4 regions of the Bradyrhizobium sp. BR 1433 genome follow, and region 2 is predicted to be linked to each of the others. Evidence: predicted binding sites of a transcription regulator. Region 2 holds the regulator's gene; each other region holds the start of a gene.
What was found. Region 2 encodes LexA, which represses DNA repair genes until DNA is damaged. Its sites were predicted from a motif close to TGTTCNNNNTGTGTTCNG; they were not measured.
Positions count from the first base shown of each region.

Region 1: ACSKB9_RS21740 (DNA recombination protein RmuC) is a predicted target of LexA. The motif match lies at 1,216-1,233, and genes of this name have one in related genera.
Region 3: ruvC (crossover junction endodeoxyribonuclease RuvC) is a predicted target of LexA. The motif match lies at 2,026-2,043, and genes of this name have one in related genera.
Region 4: ACSKB9_RS30755 (ribonuclease T2 family protein) is a predicted target of LexA. The motif match lies at 1,096-1,113, and genes of this name have one in related genera.

Region 1 covers NZ_JBPUGG010000001.1:4,464,047-4,467,275, forward strand. Annotated here, with positions in the region: gene fmt (methionyl-tRNA formyltransferase) at 1-536, opposite strand, end outside; gene def (peptide deformylase) at 567-1,094, opposite strand; gene ACSKB9_RS21740 (DNA recombination protein RmuC) at 1,265-2,482, shown strand; gene ACSKB9_RS21745 (AmpG family muropeptide MFS transporter) at 2,678-3,229, shown strand, end outside.
Region 2 covers NZ_JBPUGG010000001.1:836,777-840,005, reverse strand. Annotated here, with positions in the region: gene ACSKB9_RS04170 (ComEC/Rec2 family competence protein) at 1-225, shown strand, start outside; gene ACSKB9_RS04165 (hypothetical protein) at 222-449, opposite strand; gene ACSKB9_RS04160 (hypothetical protein) at 595-1,023, opposite strand; gene lexA (transcriptional repressor LexA) at 1,280-1,984, opposite strand; gene ACSKB9_RS04150 (molybdopterin molybdotransferase MoeA) at 2,230-3,229, opposite strand, start outside.
Region 3 covers NZ_JBPUGG010000001.1:6,084,640-6,087,868, forward strand. Annotated here, with positions in the region: partial or broken gene ACSKB9_RS29325 (methyl-accepting chemotaxis protein) at 1-897, opposite strand, end outside; gene ACSKB9_RS29330 (YebC/PmpR family DNA-binding transcriptional regulator) at 1,111-1,857, shown strand; gene ruvC (crossover junction endodeoxyribonuclease RuvC) at 2,074-2,601, shown strand; partial or broken gene ruvA (Holliday junction branch migration protein RuvA) at 2,598-3,216, shown strand.
Region 4 covers NZ_JBPUGG010000001.1:6,377,254-6,380,482, reverse strand. Annotated here, with positions in the region: gene ACSKB9_RS30770 (DUF3617 domain-containing protein) at 1-57, opposite strand, end outside; gene ACSKB9_RS30765 (hypothetical protein) at 101-400, opposite strand; partial or broken gene ACSKB9_RS30760 (hypothetical protein) at 567-1,042, shown strand; gene ACSKB9_RS30755 (ribonuclease T2 family protein) at 1,156-1,842, shown strand; partial or broken gene ACSKB9_RS30750 (23S rRNA (adenine(2030)-N(6))-methyltransferase RlmJ) at 2,074-2,935, shown strand; gene ACSKB9_RS30745 (cold-shock protein) at 3,197-3,229, shown strand, end outside.

The DNA of each region.
Region 1 (3,229 bases), 3.6 Mb from region 2:
ATCAGGTCGGCACCGAGCGGCGCTAGCGCGTCGTGCAGATCGGATGCCGTCATGCTGTCCGATATCGGCAACCGCTCGGCCATCGCGACGTCCCCGGTGTCGAGGCCGACATCCATCTTCATCACCATCACGCCGCTCGCGGCATCGCCAGCCATGATGGCGCGGTTGATCGGCGCGGCGCCGCGCCAGCGCGGCAGCAGCGAGGCATGCAGGTTGAAGCAGCCGAGCTTCGGCGCGTCGAGAATGGCTTGCGGCAGGATCATGCCATAGGCGACGACGACGGCGGCATCCGCGTCATGCGCGCGAAACTCCTCGAGCGCTTCCGAGGTCTTGAGGGTCTTCGGCGTCAGCACGGGAATGCCGAGGCGGCGCGCCTCCTGCTCGACCGGCGTCGGCTGCAATTGCAGGCCGCGCCGCCCGCCCGGCTTCGGCGCGCGGGTGTAGACCGCCACGACCTCATGGCCATGGGCCACGAGCTCCAGCAGCGTCGGCACCGCGAAATCGGGCGTGCCCATGAAGATCAGGCGGAGAGGCATGCGATCGATTTCTTCCGAGAATAAGCGGCGTTACTCCGCCGCGCGCTTGGCGGCCTTCTCGAATTTCTTGAAGACGCGGTCGCGCTTCAGTTTCGACAGATAATCCACGAACAGCACGCCGTTGAGATGATCGATTTCGTGCTGGATGCAGGTGGCGTAGAGCCCTTCCGCATCCTCCTCATGCACCGTGCCGTCGAGATCGGTGAATCGCACGCGTACCCGCGCCGGCCGCTCGACCTCCTCGTAATATTCGGGGATCGACAGGCAGCCCTCTTCGTACACCGACAGCTCTTCCGAACGCGCAATGATCTCCGGATTGATGAAGACGCGCGGCTTCGCCGTGGTCTCGCCGTTCTCGTCGCGCTTGGCGAGGTCCATGGTGATCAGCCGCAGCGGCTGCGCGACCTGGATCGCCGCGAGCCCAATGCCGGGCGCGTCATACATGGTCTCGAGCATGTCGTCGGCCAGCTTGCGGATCTCCGGCGTCACCTTCTCGATCTGTTTCGACACCAGCCGCAACTGCTTGTCCGGCAGGATGATGATTTCTCTTAATGCCATGGCGGCGATTTAAGCTGCTGACTTCATGGGGTCAATGCGCTCAGGAACCCGTTAGGACAACGTTAACCACGTTTCTTCACCCCGCATTAACCGTGAAAATCAGGAATGCATTTACCATAAGCGTTCCCTCTTCGTTCGCACCTGGCCGCGAATCGGCTACAACTGCCGGCATGAACGAGATTCTCCTCACGATTGGCGACCTTCCCGTCCGTGTCTCCGACGCATTGATCGGCCTTGGGGCGCTGGCGCTGATCCTGCTGTTCGCCATTGCGGTGGTGATCGCACGCGCCAGCCGGCGCGGCGCGGAACTCGCAATGGCCCAGGCCATCCGCGCCGAAGAGCTGGAGGAGCGCCTCGCCGACATGCTGCGGGCCCAGAGCGAATCCTCCGGGCGGGTCGATGCCAAGGTTGATACTATGGCGCAGGCGCTGGCCGGCCGCCAGGCCGAGATGGCCCGGGCCGTCAACGAGCGGCTCGATTCGGTGACCCACCGGGTCGGCCAGTCGATGGAGCAATCGACCCGCAACACGATGGATTCGCTGCGCGTGCTGCATGAGCGGCTCGGCATCATCGACCACGCGCACAAGAACCTCAACGAACTCACCACCCAGGTGACGACGCTGCGCGACGTGCTCGCCAACAAGCAATCGCGCGGCGCCTTCGGCCAGGCGCGGATGGAGGCGATCGTCCAGGACGGCATGCCGAAGGGCTCGTTCGAGTTCCAGTACACGCTGACGTCGGGCAAGCGGCCGGACTGCGTGGTGTTTCTGCCCGACCAGCGCCCGCTCTGCATCGACGCGAAATTCCCGCTCGAGGCCATGACCGCGCTGCACGATGCGCGCAGCGACGAGGAGCGCAAATTCGCCAGCCAGCGGCTGCGCGCCGACGTGCTGAAGCATGTCAGCGACATCGCGGAGAAGTACCTGATCCCTGGCGAGACCCAGGACACCGCGCTGATGTTCGTGCCGTCGGAATCGGTCTATGCCGAGATCCATGACGGCTTCGACGACGTGATCCAGAAGGCCTATCGCGCGCGCGTCGTGCTGGTATCGCCCTCGCTCTTGATGCTGGCGATCCAGGTGATGCAGCAGATCCTGAAGGACGCCCGCATCCGCGACGCCGCCGACCAGATCCGCAACGAGGTGATGCATCTCGGCGACGACCTCGGCCGCCTGCGCGATCGCGTGCTCAAGCTGCAGACCCATTTCGGCCAGGTGAACGAGGACGTCAGGCAGATCCTGATCTCCGCCGACAAGATCGAGAAACGCGCCGGCCGGATCGAGGAACTCGACTTCAGCAAGTCCGAGACCCCGATCGAGGTCCCCCGCTTCGTCAAGCCCGCCCCCGACCTGTTCCCCGCCCCGCGCAAGCTGCAGGCGGGGGAGTAGCCCCGAAGTCACCTCGCCCCACTTGCGGGGAGAGGTCGAAATTCGCGCATCGCGCGAATTTCGGGTGAGGGGGAGCTTCCGCACATTGCACCCATCATAATTCGCTGAGAAAGCCCCTCACCCCAACCCTCTCCCCGCGAAAGAGCGGGGAGAGGGAGCCAAGGCAGCTGCGGTCGAATCTGCTAACAGAGGGACATGACCGCGCCCGAAGTGACCGCGACCCAACCGGAAAAGAATCCCCCCGCCGCCACCTCCTGGCGCGACAGTTTTGCGGTGTATCTGCAGCCGCGGGTGCTGGTCGTGCTGCTGCTGGGCTTCTCCTCGGGGCTGCCGCTGGCACTGTCGGGCTCGACGCTGCAGGTCTGGATGAAGGAGGCCGGGGTCGATCTCGGCACCATCGGGCTGCTGGCGCTGATCGGCACGCCCTACACGCTGAAATTCCTCTGGGCGCCGCTGGTCGACGCGCTGCATGTTCCGCTGTTCACGCAGATGTTCGGCCGCCGCCGCGGCTGGCTGCTGTTCTCGCAGTTGCTCTTGATCGCGGCGATCCTGGTGCTGGCGATGGCCGATCCGGCGCACTCGCCGTGGTTCGCGGCCTTCGCCGCGCTGCTGGTCGCAACCGCATCGTCGACGCAGGACATCGTGGTCGATGCCTTCCGCGTCGAAAGCCTGCCTGAAAGCGAGCAGGCCGCCGGCATGGCGTCCTATGTCGCGGCCTACCGCGTCGGCATGCTGGTCTCGACCGCA
Region 2 (3,229 bases):
ACATCGGTGATCGATGCCGAGCGGCTGCGCCGCCACGGCGCGCTGGTGCTGCGACGGAGCAGGGACGGCTACGTCGTCGATGCGGTCAAGCCCGGCGGGATCGACCGGCCGTGGTCGCCGGCGGTTCCCGGCGACGGCGAGAGCGAGACGACGCTACGCGCCCCCGCGCCGCGGCCTGCGGTGGATGCGACGCCGGCCGAGACCGATCTGCAGGGCGATGATTAGCCGTGGTCTGGCGAGGGGCCGCTCGGCAGCTCGAACAGGCCGAGATGATATTCGTCGGAGTCGGGGCCGGCGTCGGGCTTCTTGACGAGAGTGAAGGAAGCCTCGGGAAATTGCTCCCAGACTTTCAGGTCGTCGGCCGTTACTGTCAGCCAACCGAACCGGAACATATAGCGGCCCGGTTCCGTGACGCGTCCAGCCTTTTGCCATGTGACCTTATCGACCACCGCGCACGTCCTCCGTGCCCGATGATGCGCCAAGGCGCCGGCCGACGCAAATCTCCTTCTGCGCCCCGGAAGCGGGAGTCCGGGGTCGCCCGAAATTGCTTAGGTCATCCGCCGCCGAACAGCTCATTCCGCGGCGACGATGCGCTCAACCCAAAAACAGCGTTGCGAATGCGGAGGGCCGCCGCTCCACAACCTTCGGCTTCTGCTCGACCGGCGGATGCAGCGCCGGCAATTGCAGCACGCTGACGCGCTGTCCCTCGACCAGCTGGGTCACCAGCACATGGCTGCCGTCGGGGAATTCGACCGCGTCATGATGCCGATCGGGCACGTCGGGCTCGACTTCGTTGAACACGCCGACGCGATAGTTCAGCGTCTTGGTCCAGATCCAGCGGCTGTCGTAGCGAACGTTCTCGGCGAAAGCGAGTTCGGTGCCCGGCAGCATGCAGACCGCGACAGTGGGATCGTTCTCCGAAGCAAAGCCGCGGGTCGACGTGCCGCGGAACGTCGTCGTGATCAGCGTCTCTCCGACAATGGCGGGGCGCGATGCCACGGCGTGCAGACTATAGTCACACATCGGATGGCTCCTCATTTCGAGGTAGCGACCCGTGCCTCTCCTTGAGGCATTAGGGCCTCTACCAGAGTGGACGATAGCGAACGAGCGTCTGCTCGTTTCTGGGCGATTGTACGACTGGTTCGAGACCGCCCCGATCACAAACACGCGACGCTGCGCGAGAGGTATCGGAGCGCATCGGACAGGCCGTACGGTACGCTATCTTTCAAGGAACGATCCGACGTGTTGCTCGTTCCCGGCCGCCGCAAGTATTTGCAGTTCAGTATTTGCGATAAAGGCCGATCAGCTTGCCCTGGATGCGGACCCGGTTCGGCGGCAGGATGCGCACTTCATAGGCGGTGTTGGCCGGCTCGAGCGCGATCGATGCGCCGCGGCGGCGGAAGCGCTTCAGGGTGGCTTCCTCCTCGTCGATCAGCGCCACCACGATGTCGCCGGTATTGGCGACGTCGTTGCGCTGGATCAGTGCCATGTCGCCGTCGAGGATGCCGGCATCGACCATTGAGTCGCCGCGCACCTCGAGCGCATAGTGCTCGCCGGCGCCGAGCATGTCGGGCGGCACGCTGATGGTGTGGCTGCGGGTCTGCAGCGCCTCGATCGGCGTACCGGCGGCGATCCTGCCCATCACGGGGACCGCGACCGGACGGTTGCCGTCGTCCTCGGCAATCGGCGGCGTGCTGGCGCGCCGGCCGAGGGTGCCTTCGATGACGCTGGGCGTGAAGCCGCGGCGACCGTTGCCGCCGCCGGCCGAGAGTTCGGGCAGCTTGATGACCTCGATGGCGCGGGCGCGGTTCGGCAGGCGGCGGATGAAGCCGCGCTCCTCCAGCGCAGTGATCAGGCGGTGGATACCGGACTTCGAGCGCAGGTCGAGCGCATCCTTCATCTCGTCGAAGGAGGGCGGTACGCCGGCCTCTTTCAGACGTTCATTGATGAAACGCAGAAGTTCGTACTGTTTGCGCGTGAGCATCTCGAGTATTCCCCCGGTTGATAGCGTCGTTCGATTCCGAGAACTCTTCTGGTGGGGCCTGCAGGCGGGGCCTGACTTCAGAAGCTCGTGCTCGTTGCACCTGCTTCCACGCGGCTTCCCGATTGTAGACACCAGTACTCGAAACAAATCATGAACGGACACTATATGTTCGATATGTGTTCCGCAACCACTTAATTTCCGGTGAACGCGCTCGGGCGACGCACAATCGGCGCGGTGGGAAAGCCCTATTCGGGTAGCGTCAAGATCTCGCATTCGCTGCCTTCGACGGCCGCCGCCGCGAACGGCGGACGCACGAGAAGTGCCCGTGCCGCAGCGAGATTCCCGAGCAGCGACAAGTCCTGCTGTGTCACCGGCGTTGCGATCAGCGTGCCGTCCTCGCGCGCTTCGAGGCGCGCACGCAGATAGTCCTCGCGCTGGTCGTTGGCGGCGAGGTCGCGGCCGAGCAGGGCGCTCGCGCGGCGATGATGAATCACTTTCCGGCCGCTCAGCGCCCGAATCAACGGCACCAGGAACAGGAAGGCGCAGACATAGGACGACACCGGATTGCCGGGCAGGCCGATCACCCGCATCGCGCCGAGCCGGCCATGCATCATCGGCTTGCCGGGCCGCATCGCGATCCGCCAGAACGCCATCTCGACGCCCTCGGCTTCCAGCGACCGCTTGACGAGATCGTGGTCGCCGACCGAGGCGCCGCCTGTCGTGATGAGGACATCGGCGCGGGCCTCGCGTGCCCGGCGGATACCGGCCGTGGTCGCCTCTACCGTGTCGGCGGCAACGCCGAGGTCGATGGTCTCGGCGCCTTCGGCGCGCGCCAGCGCCCGCAGCGCGTAGCCGTTGGAATAGACGATCTGGCCGGGACCGGGCTGCGAGCCCGGCATCACCAGCTCGTCGCCGGTCGCCAGCACGGCGACCTTCGGGCGGCGGCGCACCGCAAGTTCCGGATAGTTCATGGCGGCCGCCAGCGACAGCGCGCGGTCGGACAGGCGGCTGCCACCGGCGAGCAGCACCTCGCCCTCACGGAAGTCGACCCCGGCCTGGCGGATGTGCCGCCCGACGTCGGCGGCCTCTGAGATCGTGATGTGGTCGCCGTCGACGGCGGTGTCCTCCTGGATGATCACAGCGTCGGCGCCATTGGGGATCACGCCGCCGGTGAAGATCCGCACCGCCTCGCCGGCGCCGACCGTCCGCTCGAACGGCCGGCCGGCGGCGACTTCGCCGATCACC
Region 3 (3,229 bases), 5.2 Mb from region 2:
CCGGCCTTGGCGACGTTGTCGCCATGCGCGGCGGCTTCGCGCGTTGCCGAGTTCGATCTCGTCGGCGCTGGTGCCGACCGAGACGATGAAGTGCGAGGCGGAGGCGGCGTTCTGGCCCATCTCGCCGGTGATTTCATTCTGCTCGGCGACCGCGCCGTTGACGTTCTCGAACACCGGGCGGATCTTTTCGATCGCCTGGGAGATGCGGTGCACCGCGTCCGCCGATCCGGTGGCGTCCTTCTGCAGCGCCTCGATCTTGCGGGTGATCTCCTCGGTCGCGCTCTGGGTCTGCACCGCCAGCGCCTTGACCTCGGTTGCGACCACCGCAAAGCCCTTGCCGGCGGCACCGGCGCGCGCCGCCTCGATCGTCGAGTTCAGCGCGAGCAGCGTGGTCTGCCGCGCGATCTGCGCGATCAGATTGACGACGTTGCCGATCGCGGCTGAAGACTCGCGCAGCCGATCGACGTTGGCGGTGGCCTCGCGCGCCGCGGCCGCGGCGTCGTCGGCGAGCTGGCTCGCGCTGCGCACCTGTGCGCCGATGCCCTCGGCGGAGTGGGTGAAGCGGTCGGCGGCTTGCGAGAACGTCGTCGCGGTGCTCTGCGCATCGCTGCTGCGGCCGGTCAGCGCGTCGGTGCGGGTGCGGATGGTCGCGAGCTTGGCTGCCGTCGCCTCGGCGCCGTCGGCGACCGAGCTCGCGGCGCGTTCGAGCTGGCGGATCATCGCGCCGAGCTCGAGTTCCAGCAATTCCAGGATCTCCTTGGAGGAATCCTTGGATGAATCCTTGGCCGAATCAGTCTCGGTCGAGACCTCAGGGGCGGCGGCCGCGGTTGGAACCTGCGGCGCGACGGCCGGTGCAGCCGGCTCCGGCACTTGCTTTCGAAACAAACCGAACGCCATGTGGGCTCTTTGGGGGCTGTGGAAAGTTGCGGCGGGACGGGGCGATCCTCGCATCCGGGCGTGAAGTCATGGTTAACAAGTGCCTCATATTCCGGCTTGCGGTAGTATTCCTCCGCCGGAGGGCCCCGCCGATCCTTTGATTTTGACCGTGAGGGGCCTATAAGGCCGCGTTTTCCATCCCTGTTCAGACCCTAAGCTCCGAAGAGACGTCGCATGGCCGGCCATTCCCAATTCAAGAACATCATGCACCGCAAGGGCCGGCAGGATGCCCAGAAGTCGAAGCTTTTCGGCAAGCTGGCCCGCGAAATCACCGTGGCGGCCAAGCTCGGCACCCCGGACCCGGCGATGAATCCGCGGCTGCGCGCCGCCGTGGTCGCGGCCCGCGCCGAGAACATGCCCAAGGACAATATCGACCGCGCCATCAAGAAGGCCGCGGGCAATGAAGGCGAGAACTATGATGAGATCCGCTACGAGGGTTATGGCCCCGGCGGAGTCGCCGTGATCGTCGAGGCGCTGACCGACAACCGCAACCGCGCCGCTTCCGATATCCGCTCCTTCTTCACCAAGTCGGGCGGCAATCTCGGCGAAACCGGCTCGGTCGCCTTCATGTTCGATCGCACCGGCATCATCGAATACGACGCCAAGGTCGCCTCCGACGACGCCATGCTCGACGCCGCGATCGAGGCCGGCGCCGACGACGTGGTCTCCAGCGAGGGCGGCCATGAGGTCTACGCCTCGCAGGACACTTTCCGCGAAGTCGCGAAAGCGCTGGAGGCGAAGTTCGGCGAGCCGCGCAAGGCGGCGCTGACCTGGAAGCCGCAGAACACCGTCGCGGTCGATGACGAGACCGGCGAAAAACTGCTGAAGCTGATGGACCTGCTCAACGAGCACGACGACGTCCAGAACGTGTTCGCCAATTTCGAGGTGTCCGACGCGCTGATCGCGAAGATGGGCGGGTAGTCGCTTGCACTGCTGTCGTCGCCCGGCTGGACCGAGCGACCCAGTATTCCAGAGACCTGCATTTGATCCGAGAAGCCGCGGCGTACTTCATCCCCGCTCCCGTGCGCAATTGCACTAGGCGGGGATGACGAGCTGGCCGAGTACAACGACACGCGGAGCAGGGGATGGCGCTCCGTTTGTGTTTCGTTCTCGCAGGCCAGGCGGTATCACTAGCCCATGACATCCCAGCCGATTCGCTCTCCCGTCCGCATCATCGGTATCGATCCGGGTCTCCGCCGCACCGGCTGGGGGGTGATCGAGACCGAAGGCAATCGTCTCGTCTATATCGCCTGCGGTTCGGTCGAACCGCCGGACGATCTGCCGCTGGCGAACCGGCTGCTCGCGATCCATGAGGGGCTGGCCGCCGTGCTCGCCGACCACCGACCGGTGGAGGCGGCCGTCGAGCAGACCTTCGTCAACGAAGACGGCGTTGCCACCCTGAAGCTCGGCCAGGCGCGCGGCGTCGCCATGCTGGCGCCCGCAATGTTCGGTATCTCGGTCGCCGAATACGCGCCCAACCAGGTCAAGAAGACCGTGGTCGGCGCCGGACATGCCGAGAAGAACCAGATCCAGGTGATGCTGAAGATCCTGCTGCCGAAAGCCGAGCCGCCGTCCGCCGACGCCGCGGACGCGCTCGCGGTCGCGATCACCCACGCCCATCACCGCCAGAGCACCGCGCTGCGGCTCAGGGTGGCGAGCCTATGATCGGCAAGCTGAAGGGCCTGATCGATTCCTATGGCGAGGATTACGTGATCCTCGACGTCGGCGGCGTCGGCTATCAGGTGCACTGCGCGGGCCGCACGTTGCAGGCGTTGCCGTCGCCAGGCGGCGCCGCCGTGCTCTCGATCGAGACCTATGTCCGCGAGGATCAGATCAAACTGTTCGGCTTTCGCAGCGATCACGAGCGCGAATGGTTTCGCCTGCTGCAGACCGTGCAGGGGGTCGGCGCCAAGGTCGCGCTCGCGGTGCTCGGCACGCTGCCGCCGACCGATCTCGCCAACGCCATCGCGCTGCGCGACAAGGCGGCGGTGGCGCGGACGCCGGGAGTTCGGGCCGAAGGTCGCCGAGCGCATCGTCAGCGAATTGAAGGACAAGGCGCCGGGCTTTGCCGATGTCGATCCCGCGGTGGTGCAACTGTCAGGCGCGATCGACAACAACCGCGCGCCACGTCCTGTCACCGACGCGATCTCGGCGCTGGTCAATCTCGGCTACGGCCAGCCGCAGGCCGCCGCCGCCATCGCCGCCGCCTCGCGCAGCGCCGGTGAGAGCGCCGAGACCGCGCAGCTGATCCGGCTGGGGTTGAAGGAACTGTCGAAGTGATCAGTGGATTGGA
Region 4 (3,229 bases), 5.5 Mb from region 2:
GCCAGCGGACAGGACAAGGCACACAGCCGAACCAAGCAAGGCAAGCTGTCGGGTCATGCGGTCGGCTCCCGGCTGAACGATCGAAAGATCCGGTGCGCGCTCAGTAGAGCGTGCGCAGCGGCCTCTGGGCTGCGCCATAGGGCACCCAGCGACAGGCGAAAGAGATGTAGCCGCCCGGATAGTTCTGCATCGCAAGGAACTTAACCACCTTGCCGTAGGAGGCGCAGTGATCGACTGCGAGTTGCCGGGCGTCGCTCTGGGTCGCCAGCGTATAGGCGATGATACCGCCGGTATCATTGCCCTTGAACGGCGGTACCGGCTGCATCCAATCCGCCCGCGCCGGCACAACGGCCAGCATCCCGCAAACGGCAACCAGGCACGCGGCCAATTTCCTTCGCATCGCAGACTCCATTTCGCTTCGAGCCAACATAGAGTGCGCCGGCGACCGTGAAAAGAACGAGCCGGCTCCCCAAAGTGGACTTCTCCGCAGGTGTTGCCGCCCTGCACTTGACCTTGCCGGGGCTTCGCGGCACCGTCCGCGGCATCGGATAATCGGGTGGATTCCCATGCGCAACCTGTTCAACTCCCGCAATAAACTCGGCCGCAAGCTCGGCCTCGGCGCCGCACTCGTGGTCGGCCTGCTGGCTTTCGGGGGTACGGCCCAGGCCGCCAATCCGCTCGAAATGAACTTCTGGCTGTCCGGCCCGCGCTATGACGGCAATGTGGCCCCATGCGAGAAGGCCCTGACGGTCATCAGCACGCAATTCCAGGAAAAGGAAGCCACCTTCTGGAATTCGCCGCTCGTGATCACCGGCTTCAACGGGATCACGAAACCGCCTTCCGCCCCTGGCAGTCCGACAATATCCCGCGCCGTTATTGCACGGGCGAGGCGATGCTGAGCGACGGCAAAGTGCGCAAGGTGCACTATTCGATCATCGAGGACGGCGGCTTTGCCAGCATCAATCAGGGCGTCGAATGGTGCGTCGCGGGGCTCGACCGCAACTGGACCTATAACCCGTCCTGCAAGGCCGCGCGGCCCTGATCTCCGACCAGATTGCTAAAGCAGGAGCCGCCGCCATTTGGACGGCGGCTTTTTGTTCTTGAAATGTTCTCGCGGCCTGCTAGGCTCTGGGCGGTCGAGTGAGGGAGCGTTTGATGCCTCGGTTGGACACGATTTCCCGATTTTTGATTTCGGTTGCCATTATTCTGTGCGGTGCGGTCGGGGCGTCGGCCCAGGATCGCCGCCAGAATGCGCCCGGTGAGTTCGATTTCTATGTGCTGTCGCTGTCGTGGTCGCCCTCGTTCTGCGAGGCGGCGAGCGAGCGCGGCAACAACGGCCGCGGCACGCAGGCGCAATGCGGCGGACGGCCCTATTCCTTCGTGGTGCACGGCCTGTGGCCGCAATATGAGCGGGGCTTTCCGGAATACTGCCAGCGGCCTTCGCCGCAACTCGCCCGCAGCATCATGAGCTCGATGCTCGACCTGATGCCGGCGCCCGGGCTGATCTACAACGAGTGGGACAAGCACGGCACCTGCTCCGGTCTCGGCGAGCGCGCCTATTTCGAAGCCATCCGCAAGGCCCGCGCCACGGTGAAGATCCCCGAGGAATTCCTGCAATTGTCGGAGCCGAAGACGGTCGCGCCCGACGAGCTGGAGACGGCATTCATCAAGGTCAATCCGGGCCTCAGCAACTCCGCGATCTCGGTGACCTGCGACAGCAAGCGGCTCAGCGAGGTGCGAATCTGCCTCAGCAAGGATCTGCAATTCCGCTCCTGCGAGGAAATCGACCGCCGCGCCTGCCGCCGCGATCAGGTGCTGATGCCGCCGGTTCGCGGCGGCTGAAACTCTGGGTCATGGCCGGCAGACGCGCGCTGCGCGTCGTCGCGCAGCATGTCCCGGCCACCTGCGCCATCGCGAAACAAGCAAGATAAGGCGCAGATGCCCGGGAGCCGGCTACGCCAAGGCTTCGCCGAGCTCGGACGTTACCCGCCGAAGCTTTAGCGAAGGCCGGGACAAGCCCGGGCATGACGAGTACAACATGCGCACCCTTTGGGAGCGCAGCACGATCATCACATGAACTACCGTCACGCCTTTCATGCCGGCAGCTTTGCCGACGTCATCAAGCACATCGTGCTGGTGCGCATGCTCACCTATCTGCAGGACAAGCCGGCGCCGTTCCGCGTCATCGACACCCATGCTGGCGCCGGTCTCTATGATTTGACGTCGAGCGAAGCGCAGCGCGGCGGCGAATGGCTCACCGGCATCGCGCGGCTGATGCAGGCGCGGCTCTCCGACCAGGCATTGCCGCTGATCGCGCCCTATCTCGACATCGTCAGGGCATTCAATCCGAAAGGCGAGCTGAAAGCCTATCCTAGTTCGCCGTTGATCGCGCGGGCGCTGCTGCGTCCGCAAGATCGCCTCACCGCCTGCGAGATCGAACCGACGGCGCGCAAACAACTGATCGAACGCGCTGCGACGCGACGCGCAAGCGCGCGTCGTCGATCTCGACGGCTGGATGGCGCTGCCCGCATTCGTGCCGCCGAACGAACGGCGCGGCCTGGTGCTGATCGATCCGCCGTTCGAAGCGAAGGACGAGTTCGAGCGGCTGGCCAGTGCTTTCACGGAAGCGTACGCGAAGTGGCCGACCGGCTCGTATCTTTTGTGGTACCCCGTAAAAACCCGGAGAGCCACCGATGAGCTAACGCGCAGTGTGGCTGCTGCAGCAGCAAGCAGCCGGCCCGCCGGCAAATGCCTGCGATTGGAATTCAGTGTGGCACCGCAAGAAGCAGGCGCAGGCCTCGTTTCCACAGGGCTTTTGCTGGTGAATCCGCCGTGGACGCTGGCGAATGAGTTGAAGATCATCCTGCCCGAACTCGAGAAGCCGCTCGGTCAAGGCGGCGCGGGACGCTTCAAACTCGAGACGCCTAAACCATGATCGACAACCTCCTACTGAAAAGTTCAATTTTGAGCATAGGCAATTTGCGCGGAACCGTATTATGCTCATCCTGTTACGACTGGCTTTACGTTCCGCTTCCGCGAATGGTTGCGGCGGAGTGACAAGGCCGAAATAAATCCAGGCAGACCGGCGGCGTGACGCCGGCCTGTTCAGGTGGCCAAGCTTCCGACAAGCGAATGTCGGTCAACCGCTACGCGGCGTGCGCGTAGCGGTGGAGCAATACGGGGGAGGAGTTTCCCGATGGCCATGACTGGGACAGTCAAGTTCTTCAAC